One region of the Arthrobacter sp. AG258 genome, then DNA from elsewhere that is predicted to be linked to it. Evidence: predicted binding sites of a transcription regulator. Region 1 holds the regulator's gene; each other region holds the start of a gene.
The links. Region 1 encodes HrcA, which represses chaperone genes, less so after heat shock. Its sites were predicted from a motif close to TTNGCACTCGNNNNNNNCGAGTGCNAA; they were not measured.
Positions count from the first base shown of each region.

Region 2: a site for HrcA is predicted at 2,137-2,163, ahead of groES (co-chaperone GroES). Genes of this name have one in related genera too.
Region 3: a site for HrcA is predicted at 1,061-1,087, ahead of DFO47_RS06230 (FmdB family zinc ribbon protein). Genes of this name have one in related genera too.

Region 1 covers NZ_SOBI01000004.1:250,806-254,076, reverse strand. Annotated here, with positions in the region: gene DFO47_RS10390 (DUF3097 domain-containing protein) at 1-656, opposite strand, end outside; gene hrcA (heat-inducible transcriptional repressor HrcA) at 830-1,843, shown strand; gene dnaJ (molecular chaperone DnaJ) at 1,928-3,055, shown strand; gene DFO47_RS10375 (16S rRNA (uracil(1498)-N(3))-methyltransferase) at 3,058-3,271, shown strand, end outside.
Region 2 covers NZ_SOBI01000001.1:52,104-55,374, forward strand. Annotated here, with positions in the region: gene groL (chaperonin GroEL) at 1-1,607, opposite strand, end outside; gene groES (co-chaperone GroES) at 1,687-1,980, opposite strand; gene DFO47_RS00190 (hypothetical protein) at 2,226-2,606, opposite strand; gene DFO47_RS00195 (class I SAM-dependent methyltransferase) at 2,660-3,271, shown strand, end outside.
Region 3 covers NZ_SOBI01000002.1:646,676-649,946, forward strand. Annotated here, with positions in the region: gene galU (UTP--glucose-1-phosphate uridylyltransferase GalU) at 1-306, opposite strand, end outside; gene DFO47_RS06225 (5-formyltetrahydrofolate cyclo-ligase) at 410-1,030, shown strand; gene DFO47_RS06230 (FmdB family zinc ribbon protein) at 1,143-1,406, shown strand; gene DFO47_RS06235 (RcpC/CpaB family pilus assembly protein) at 1,518-2,249, shown strand; gene DFO47_RS06240 (AAA family ATPase) at 2,328-3,271, opposite strand, start outside.

The DNA.
Region 1 (3,271 bases):
TGGATGCCCAGCACCGCGGGGCGGATGGCCTGCCACACATCCACGTAGGGGTGGCCGACGATCAGGACATTTCCGGCGGCACCAGGGGAGGCCATCACAGCCTCGGCGATGCGCGATTCCTTTGAATCGGGCACCAGGTGGTCCACGAGGACCCCAAGGCGGCGCCCAGGTCCCGGCCTGAAGTCCGCCACGGCGGCCGTGAGGTCGTCGATGCCGTGCAGGGGTTCGACGACGATGCCTTCCACCCGAAGGTCGTCTCCCCACACCTTCTCCACCAGTTCAGCGTCATGCTTGCCTTCCACCCAGATCCGGCTCGCCTTTGCGACCTGGGCGCGCTGCCCTGCCACCCGAACCGACCCGGACGCGGTCCGCCCTGCGGCGGGACCGGCCCCAGCGCGGGCGGGCGCCGGCGGCATCAGGCGGATCGGCTGTCCTTCCAGGAGGAAGCCGAAGCCCAGCCGGAAGGACCGCGATTTTCCGCGCCGGTCCTCGAGGGCAACCACGTGCATTCCGCCGGACTTCTCCACCCGGGTGACAGCCCCAACCCAGCCGGACTGGACTTCCTCAAGCACCATGCCGCGCTCCACGGGAACCTCCGGCAGTTCGGTCCGGGCAGGGGCGGAAATCCCGCGGGGGCCCCAGTTCTGGTAGTCCATGGATTCGATCCGCCTCGCATTAGGTCCTCACCCCCGGAGTTTCGCCCGGAGCGGTACCAATGCTAACAACGGGCCGAGGCATAATAGACTGTTAGCACTGAGGCATGTCGAGTGCTAACCCCTGGGCGGCACCGGACGGGGCACGCGCCCCGGACCGTGGATGGAGGTGGAGAGTGAGCGAGCCACGCAAACTGGAAGTGCTGCGGGCGATCGTGGAGGACTACGTCCACTCCCGCGAGCCGGTCGGCTCAAAGGCGCTGGTGGAGCGCCATCATCTCGGTGTGTCCAGCGCCACGATCCGCAACGACATGGCGGCGCTGGAGGATGAGGGCCTGATCACCGCGCCGCACACCAGCGCAGGGCGGATACCCACGGACAAGGGCTACCGCCTGTTCGTGGACCAGATCTCGGCGGTCAAGCCACTGTCGGCCGCAGAGCGGCGGGCCATCCAATCACTCCTGGAAGGAGCGGACGACCTCGACGACGTCCTGGACCGCACGGTCCGCCTCCTGTCCCAGCTGACCAACCAGGTGGCAGTGGTCCAGTACCCGCACTTGAGCAGGGCCCTGGTCCGCCACATCGAATTCGTGCTGCTGGCACCGCGCAAAGTACTCGTGGTGCTGATTGCCAACAGCGGCAAAGTCGAGCAGCGCGTGATCGACGTCGGCCAGGACCTCGGTGACGAGGCGCTGGCGGAGTTGCGGACCCGGTTCCTCGGGGCCTTGGGCGGCACGTCGCTGAGCCACCTCGCGCAGGCCTTGCCCGCCGTCGTCGCCGCCGCGCCGCACCCTCAGCGCCAGGCCGCGCACGCACTCGCGCTTGGGCTGGAGGTTTTGGCCCAGAGCAGCCGGGAAGACCGGATGGTCATGGCCGGAACGGCCAACCTGGCCCGGTCCAACGTAGACTTTCCACTCAGCATCGGCCCGGTGCTCGAAGCACTCGAGGAGCAGGTGGTGATGCTGCGGCTGCTGAGCGAAATGGCACAGGACCACCGCGGCGTGGCCGTCAGCATCGGACGGGAGAACCCTTACGACGGCCTCGCGGAGGCATCGGTGGTGGCCACAGGCTACGGCCCTGACAGCGCCGCGAAGGTAGGGATCCTTGGCCCCACACGGATGGACTACCCCACCACCATGGCCGCCGTCAGGGCCGTGGCCCGCTACCTTTCCAGGATTTTGGGGCCCTGATCCTCCGTTGCCGGACCACGTCCGGCAACGGGACCGGACACCGGGCCCAACGGCACGCAGTACAACAAGGAAGAGATACGAACTTTGAGCAGCCACTATGACGTCCTTGGAGTCTCCCCCGAAGCTACGGGCGAAGAGATCAAAAAGGCCTACCGCAAACTGGCCCGCACCCTCCACCCGGACGTAAACCCCGGGGCGGACGCGTCGGAACGCTTCAAGGCAGTCACTCACGCCTACGAGGTCCTCTCCGACCCCCAGAAGCGCCGCATCTACGACACCACCGGCAATGAGAACGGAACGGACAACGGCTTCGGCGGTGCGGGCTACGCGGGCCAAGGGTTCGCGTTCCAGGACATCTTCGACACCTTCTTCGGCGCCGGCGGTACGTCCGGTCCGGCGTCCCGGGTGCGCAGGGGCCAGGACGCGCTCATCAGCGTCCGGATCGACCTCCGCGACGCCGTCTTTGGCGTCAACAAGAAGCTCGAAGTGGACACCGCCGTCGTCTGCCCCACCTGCGACGGATCGTGCTGCCGCCCCGGCACGCACCCCGAGCGCTGCGATATCTGCGGCGGCAGCGGCCAGGTCCAGCGTGCCGTCCGCTCCATTCTTGGCCAGGTCATGACGGCGGCCCCCTGCGGCACCTGCGAAGGCTTCGGCACGGTCATCAAGGATCCCTGCAACGAATGCAGCGGCCAGGGCCGCATCCGCAGCCGCCGCTCACTGACCATCAAGGTCCCTGCCGGTGTTGCCACCGGGACCCGCATCCAGCTCTCCGGGCAAGGCGAAGCCGGCCCCGCCGGTGGCCCCGCAGGCGACCTCTACGTGGAGATCCGGGTCAACAACGACGCCACCTATGTCCGCGAAGGCGATGACCTGCACGCCACTTTGCACATCCCCATGACAGCGGCTGCCCTCGGCACGGACGTCAGCCTGGAAACCTTCGACGGCAGCCAGGAGATCGACGTCAAGCCCGGCACCCAGTCCGGCGAGGTCATTACCCTCCGCGGTCTGGGCGTCACCCACCTGAGGGGCTACGGGCGCGGAGACCTGAAGGTCCACCTCCAAGTGGACACTCCCGCCAAACTCGACGCCGCGCAAGAGGACCTGCTGCGCCAGCTGGCCAAGCTCCGTGGGGAACAGATCACCGAGGGTAAACTCGCTGCCAGCGGCGGGATGTTCGCCAAGCTCCGGGACCGGCTCGGTAACCTGTAGCGGTGAGCAACCCCGTATTCTTTGCCAGCCCCGGCTCGCTGGACGGCCTGGCGCCCGGCCAGGTCTTTGTCCTGGAAGGCCCTGAAGCCCGGCACGCAGTCACCGTGAAGCGCTTGTTGCCGGGGGAGGCCGTGGACATCGTGGACGGCGCCGGCGCCCGCATGACCGGCAAGGTGGCATCAGCATCGTCCTCCGCACTGGAAGTGGAGTGCGGGA
Region 2 (3,271 bases), on a different contig from region 1:
TGGCTGTGGCCTGCGTGCTCGTCCTCTTCGGCCGGCTTCTCCACGACCAGGGTCTCGGTGGTGAGAACCAGGGCGGCGATGGAGGCCGCGTTGCGGAGGGCAGCACGGGTGACCTTGACGGGGTCGATGACACCGGCAGCGATCAGGTCCTCGTACTCGCCGGACTTGGCGTTGAAACCGTTGTTGGTTTCGAGGTCGGCCACCTTGGAGGTGATGACGTAGCCGTCGAAGCCGGCATTCTGGGCGATCCAGCGCAGCGGCTGGACCAGGGCGCGGCGGACGATGCCCACGGCAGCAGCAGCGTCGCCTTCGAGTGCCTTGACGGACGGGTCCTCATCCAGTGCCTTCAGGGCGTGGATCAGGGCTGAGCCGCCACCAGCCACGATGCCTTCTTCGAGGGCAGCGCGGGTGGAGGAAACGGCGTCCTCGATACGGTGCTTCTTTTCCTTCAGCTCAACCTCGGTGGCAGCACCCACCTTGATGACGCCGATGCCGCCGGCCAGCTTGGCCAGGCGCTCCTGGAGCTTTTCACGGTCCCAATCGGAGTCGGTGCGGGTCAGCTCGGCGCGCAGCTGCGCGACGCGGGCCGCAACGTCTTCGGCCGAGCCTGCGCCGTCGACGATGGTGGTGTTGTCCTTGGTGACGGTGATGCGGCGGGCGGTGCCGAGCACCTCCAGGCCCACGGTGTCCAGGCTCAGGCCCAGTTCCGGGGACACAACCTGTGCGCCGGTGAGGGTGGCGATGTCCTGGAGCATGGCCTTGCGGCGGTCACCGAAGCCCGGTGCCTTGACGGCCACGACGTTCAGGGTGCCGCGGATGCGGTTGACGATCAGCGTGGACAGGGCCTCGCCGTCGACGTCCTCGGCGATGATGAACAGCGGCTTGGAGCTCTGCAGCGCCTTTTCCAGCAGCGGCAGGAATTCCTGGATGGAGGAGATCTTGCCCTGGTTGATCAGGATCAGGGCGTCCTCGAGGACGGCTTCCTGGCGTTCTGCGTCGGTGACGAAGTACGGGGACAGGTAGCCCTTGTCGAACTGCATGCCCTCGGTGAGGACCAGTTCGGTCTGGGTGGTGGAGGACTCTTCGATGGTGATGACGCCATCCTTGCCCACCTTGCCGAAGGCCTCGGCGAGGAGTTCGCCGATTTCGTCGCTCTGCGCCGAGATGGCGGCAACGTTGGCAACCTGGGTGCCCTCGACGGGGCGTGCGTTCTCCAGCAGGCGCGCGGCGACGGCTTCAACCGAAACCTCGATGCCGCGCTTGATCTGGCCGGGGGCAGCACCGGCGGCAACGTTGCGCAGGCCTTCCTTGACCAGGGCCTGTGCCAGGACGGTGGCGGTGGTGGTGCCGTCACCGGCAACGTCGTTGGTCTTGGTGGCGACTTCCTTGGCCAGCTGGGCGCCAAGGTTCTCGTAGGGGTCGTCCAGTTCGACTTCGCGGGCGATGGTGACGCCGTCGTTCGTAATGGTGGGGGCGCCCCACTTCTTGTCCAGGACGACGTTGCGGCCGCGGGGGCCGAGCGTCACCTTGACGGTGTTGGCGAGCTTATCGATGCCGGCCTCGAGGGCCCGGCGTGCAGCGTCGTCAAACGCAAGCTGCTTTGCCATGGTTTTGTCCTTTCAAAGACAGAAACCCCGCACTGCCGGCCAGCATAAGCGTGGCCGGCGGCACGGGGATCCGAAAGAGTTACTTGACGACGATCGCCAGGACGTCGCGGGCGGACAGCACGAGGTACTCGGTGCCGCCGGTCTTGACTTCGGTTCCGCCGTACTTGGAGTAGATGACGACGTCGCCAACGGCTACGTCGACAGGAACGCGGTTGCCGTCTTCGAAGCGGCCGGGGCCTACTGCAACAACTTCGCCTTCCTGCGGCTTCTCCTGTGCGGAGTCCGGGATGACCAGGCCGGAAGCCGTGGTCTGCTCGGCTTCGAGCGGGCGGACAACAATACGATCCTCAAGAGGCTTAATAGAGACCGACACTCGGACCTCTCCTTTTCGTCAGCAAATTCGTGGACTGGAAAGCTTTCCGCCGTGGCTGGCAAACCGTCGTCGCGGTGCCGGCAGCAGCCTGGCTGGCAGCTCTTCATGTGTTAGCACCCTCCGGGGGAGAGTGCTAATTGAAACTCTATGTAAGGGTTAGCACTCGGTCAAGGCGAGTGCCAGTTTTTCGTCATCGGCGTATTCCGTTGGGCGCGGTTTCGGAAGCAGCGGGGGCCCAGGCAGCTTCAGCGGCCCAGATCGTCGAAGTCCACGTCTTCGCCGCCGTCGGCATCACTGCCACCCTGCTTCCGGCTACGGAACAGCACCCAGCCCGCAGCGGCCGCGGCGAGCAGTGCGGCCACCAGGAAGAAGATGCTCCCTGCCCGCGCGCCGTCGTACAGTCCGCGGATGTCGCGGGCTTCCTGCGTGTTGTCCGAGATGTCGTTGCCGCCCACCGAGTAGACAGTGGCGTTGAATGTGTCCAGGACAAAGATGATCACCAGAAGCGCGATGCACACCAGTGCCACCACGGCCGCGGCGATCAGGACCGGGCGGGCAAACCGGGCAGGACCCCGTTCCTTGGGGTCGTGTTCGCCGGTGTCCCCGGGGGCTGCGGTTTCATCCATGGTGTCCACACTATCGGCAACCCCGCATGCGCTCCTCCACTAGGCTGGAACCCATGGCTCACGCTCCCCAGGACCAGATCGCACCGCTGCTGACCCCCGAAGGCTGGGAGCTGTTGGCCTCCCTGGGCCCATACCGGGACGAGGATTCCTTCGAACTCAACTCCGCGCTCCGGAAGGCCGGCCATCCTGCCGGGCTGGTCTCCGCCGTCCTGACCCAGTCGCGGCTGCGCACCAAGGCCGAGGCGAAGTTCGGTGAGTTCGCCCGCCAGATGCTCTTCACCCAGGCAGGCCTGGAGCAGGCCACCCGCCTGAACGTCGCGGCGCGCCACGCACAGCGGTTCGCCGCCGCCGGGATCAGCCACGTGGCGGACCTGGGCTGTGGCCTGGGCGCCGATTCCCTGGCCCTGGCATCCCTTGACCTCACAGTGACCGCCGTCGAAATGGACGAGACCACGGCGGCCTGCGCCACGGTGAACCTGATCCCCTTCCCCAACGCCACCGTGGTGCACGCGGACGCGGCAGCGGTGCCGCTGGAGGGGGTCGACGGCGTGTGGCTGGATCCAGCACGCCGGGTCACCTCCACGTCCGGCACCAAGCGGATCTGGGACCCGGAAGCGTTCTCACCGCCGTTGTCCTTCGTTGAATCGCTCGCGGCGTCAGGGAAG
Region 3 (3,271 bases), on a different contig from region 1:
GTCGCCCAACTGGCTGGCTGCCTGGATGGAGGCGAGCTTCTCCGTGTCGCCCTTGTCGGCAAGCGTCGATTCGAGCGAGGGCACGCGGTCGAAGTGGTCCTCCAGTGCACGCTTGTTTCGGCCCGTAATCATCAGGATGTCGTTCAGGCCCACATGGACGGCTTCCTCCACCACGTACTGGATGGCAGGTTTGTCCACGACGGGGAGCATTTCCTTCGGCATTGCCTTGGTGGCCGGCAAGAACCTGGTGCCCAGGCCCGCTGCTGGGATGACGGCTTTGCGGACTCTGGGGTTACTGGTAGTCACCGGACTAATCTAACGTCAGCGTCAAGCATTTCAGTAACCACCGGCACAGCGGGCCGTCATCCGCCCGTGACGCCGCGGAACGCCGGTACCAAGGAAGGACACCATGCAGGAGCAGACGAATCCCGCGAAGGACGATATCCGGGCGGCCCACCGGCGCCGGCGCGCCGCGCTGACGGAGGCGGAGCTGGACGCCGCCGGTTCGGCATTGGCTCGCCACGGGGAAGCCTGGGCAGCATCCGTCACCGCGGGGCGCCCAGGCACCGTATGCGTCTACCTGGGTGTCGGCAAGGAACCGCCCACCATGCCGCTGGTCAAGGCGCTGCACGGCAGCGGCCACGAGGTCCTGCTTCCGGTATGCGAGCCGAGCCGGGAGCTGAGCTGGGTGTTCTGGACCCCGGACACCAGCTTCGAACGCAGCCGGTACGCGCCCATCCTGGAACCCGCCGGGAGACGGCACGGGCCCGACGCGGCCGGAAGCGCAGCGGCGCTCATCATTCCCGCCACTGCCGTGGACCTGTCAGGCAACAGGATCGGCCAGGGGGGCGGCTACTACGACACCTTCCTGGGGCATCTCGCCACTGCCGGGAAGGAAATACCGCTGGCCGCTGTTATCTACGACGATGAATTGCTTCCCGCGGGGCGGATTCCTGCCGAGGAATTCGACCGCCCGGTCCCGGGTGTCCTGATGCCTTCCGGGTACCGGGGCCTGGCGGGTGGCGGCTGAGCCCGGTCCCTTCCGGGCGCAGTGATAGAATTAGCACTCAGGCCCTGCGACTGCTAACGGATTACCGGGTGGCAGCACGGGACCTCTCGTTTGCCCAAGAGGAGGAGCACCAGTGCCAACATATGCTTACGCCTGCAAGGATTGCGGCCACGCCTTCGATATCGTCCAGTCGTTCGCGGACAGCAGCCTGACATCCTGCCCCGAATGCGAGGGCACGTTGCGCAAGAAGTTCAACAGCGTGGGTGTGGTCTTCAAGGGCTCAGGTTTCTACCGTACCGACTCCCGCGATTCCAAGGGCAGCTCGGTCTCCCCCGCCCCGGCAGCGGCGCCGGCGGCGCAAGCGGCATCGCCAGCCCAGGCTGCAGCGGCCAGCTAGCCCCAAGCACTGATGACGACGACGGCCGGCACCTTCGGGCGCCGGCCGCCTTTGTCCACATAGCCGCAGCCACCACTGTCCTGCCGCTTCGGCTGCCCATAGCGTGGGCGCATGCCTGCATATCCACGCCGCGGCCGCGACAGCCTCCGGATTCCCACGACGTCCCGCACCTCCGGCCGTCCCGCCAAGGCCAACCACCCTATCCCGGCGCGGGTTGCGTCATGGCTGGGCCGCAACCGCCGCCTGGCCGCCGCCCTGGTCCTGTGTGCAGCGGCGGCCATCACTGTCAATCAACTGACGCCGGCTCCGCTCTCGACCGTGACAGCACTTGCTGCTGCGCGGGATCTTCCGGCAGGTACCGCTGTGACGGCGGCAGATTTGGCCAGCGTTCATGTGCCGCCCGGGATGGTGGCGGAGGGCTTCCTCCAAGACACTGCCGCAGCCGCCGGCAAGCAGCTCGCCGGTCCGTTACGAAAGGGCCAGCTCGTTACCGACGCCCAACTCCTGGGACCGGGCCTTCTCGTTGGGACGCCTCCGGGCTCGGCCGCGGTTCCGCTCCGCATGGCGGACCCGTCCTCCATTCAGCTGGTGGCCCCGGGCCAGTTGGTCAATGTGGTGCTCACATCTGCCAACGGGTTTGACCAGCAAGGCCCCTCCGAGGTGCTGGCGTCTGCGGTTCCCGTGCTGTGGACTTCGAACAAGGGCGGCCAGGGTGGCCAGTGGCTGGGTACAACGGAGACCGACGGGTTGATAGTGGTGGCAGCAAACGCGGAACAGTCCTCCCGGCTGGCTGGAGCGTCAACGCAGGGCCGGCTCTTCTTCGTCCTGGTTGGTCCGCCGTGACACCACGGATACGATCCCTCAACAACTTCCGGGTTGCCCGGGCCCAAAGGCTTGGCTGCTCGTCAGCCCCGCTGCTGGTCAGCCCCAGTGCGGCGGTTTCTGTTCCTTCAGCCACGCGTCGTGGTCATCCTCCCGGTCGCCCCAGCTGCGGGCGTCGTCCTCCGCAGCCTTGCTGGGCAGCACAGCGTCGGTACCTGCGGTGGCCCGCCCTGGCGCTGGAGTGGAGTGAGGCGCACCTGCCGGATTTCCGCCGTCAGGTACCGCTTCCGTCTTCTCGTTCTCGCTCATATCTTCTCCGGCCCGATCTTCCGCGGGCCCATTGTTGTCGGAAATATCGCTGCCGGAACCATTGTCGTCGGAAACACTGACGTCGGAAACACTGTCGTCGGAGACACTGTCTTCCGCGACCATGCCGTTGGCCTCTTTGGTGTCCAGGCCACCGGCCCGCCGGCCCTGGCTGGGGCGGATGCCCGCGGCGGGGTCTCCGGAGTCACTCCGGTTCCCGCCATTGGCGTTCAGCGGCAGATAGGCAACACCGGCGGCCGGTGCTGCATCGATACCATTGAGCGCCTGGTCCACGTCGTCGTCAAGGAATCCAGCCGAGTGCCCGGTCCTGCCCGGCAGCACCAGGTTTTCCAGGCCGAGGTACCCGGCAATGCGGTCGGCACAGGACGACGGGTCGGTAAATACCTCGATGGTCCACAACGGCATATAACGCCATCCCAGGCGCTCCAGCAGCTCCGGGCGGAGCCTGCTGCGTTCCCGGACGCTCATGGTGCGGTACTGCCCGGTGCCGTCAGACTCGATCGCCACTGGTCGTGGCAGGTCGGCATCATCCTTGCCCATGGTATTCAGCGGGTCAGCCGCGGCCACAACGTCGATGGCGCCGTCGTACTGGTGCCAAACCCGGGCGCCGCGGGCGCGCAACCGGTCACCCAAGTCGGCGACCAGCGGGTCCGCACCGAGTGCCTGTTCGCTGGCGGCAGCCCGGGAGGCGGGAGTTCCGAGGTCGGTATTACCCG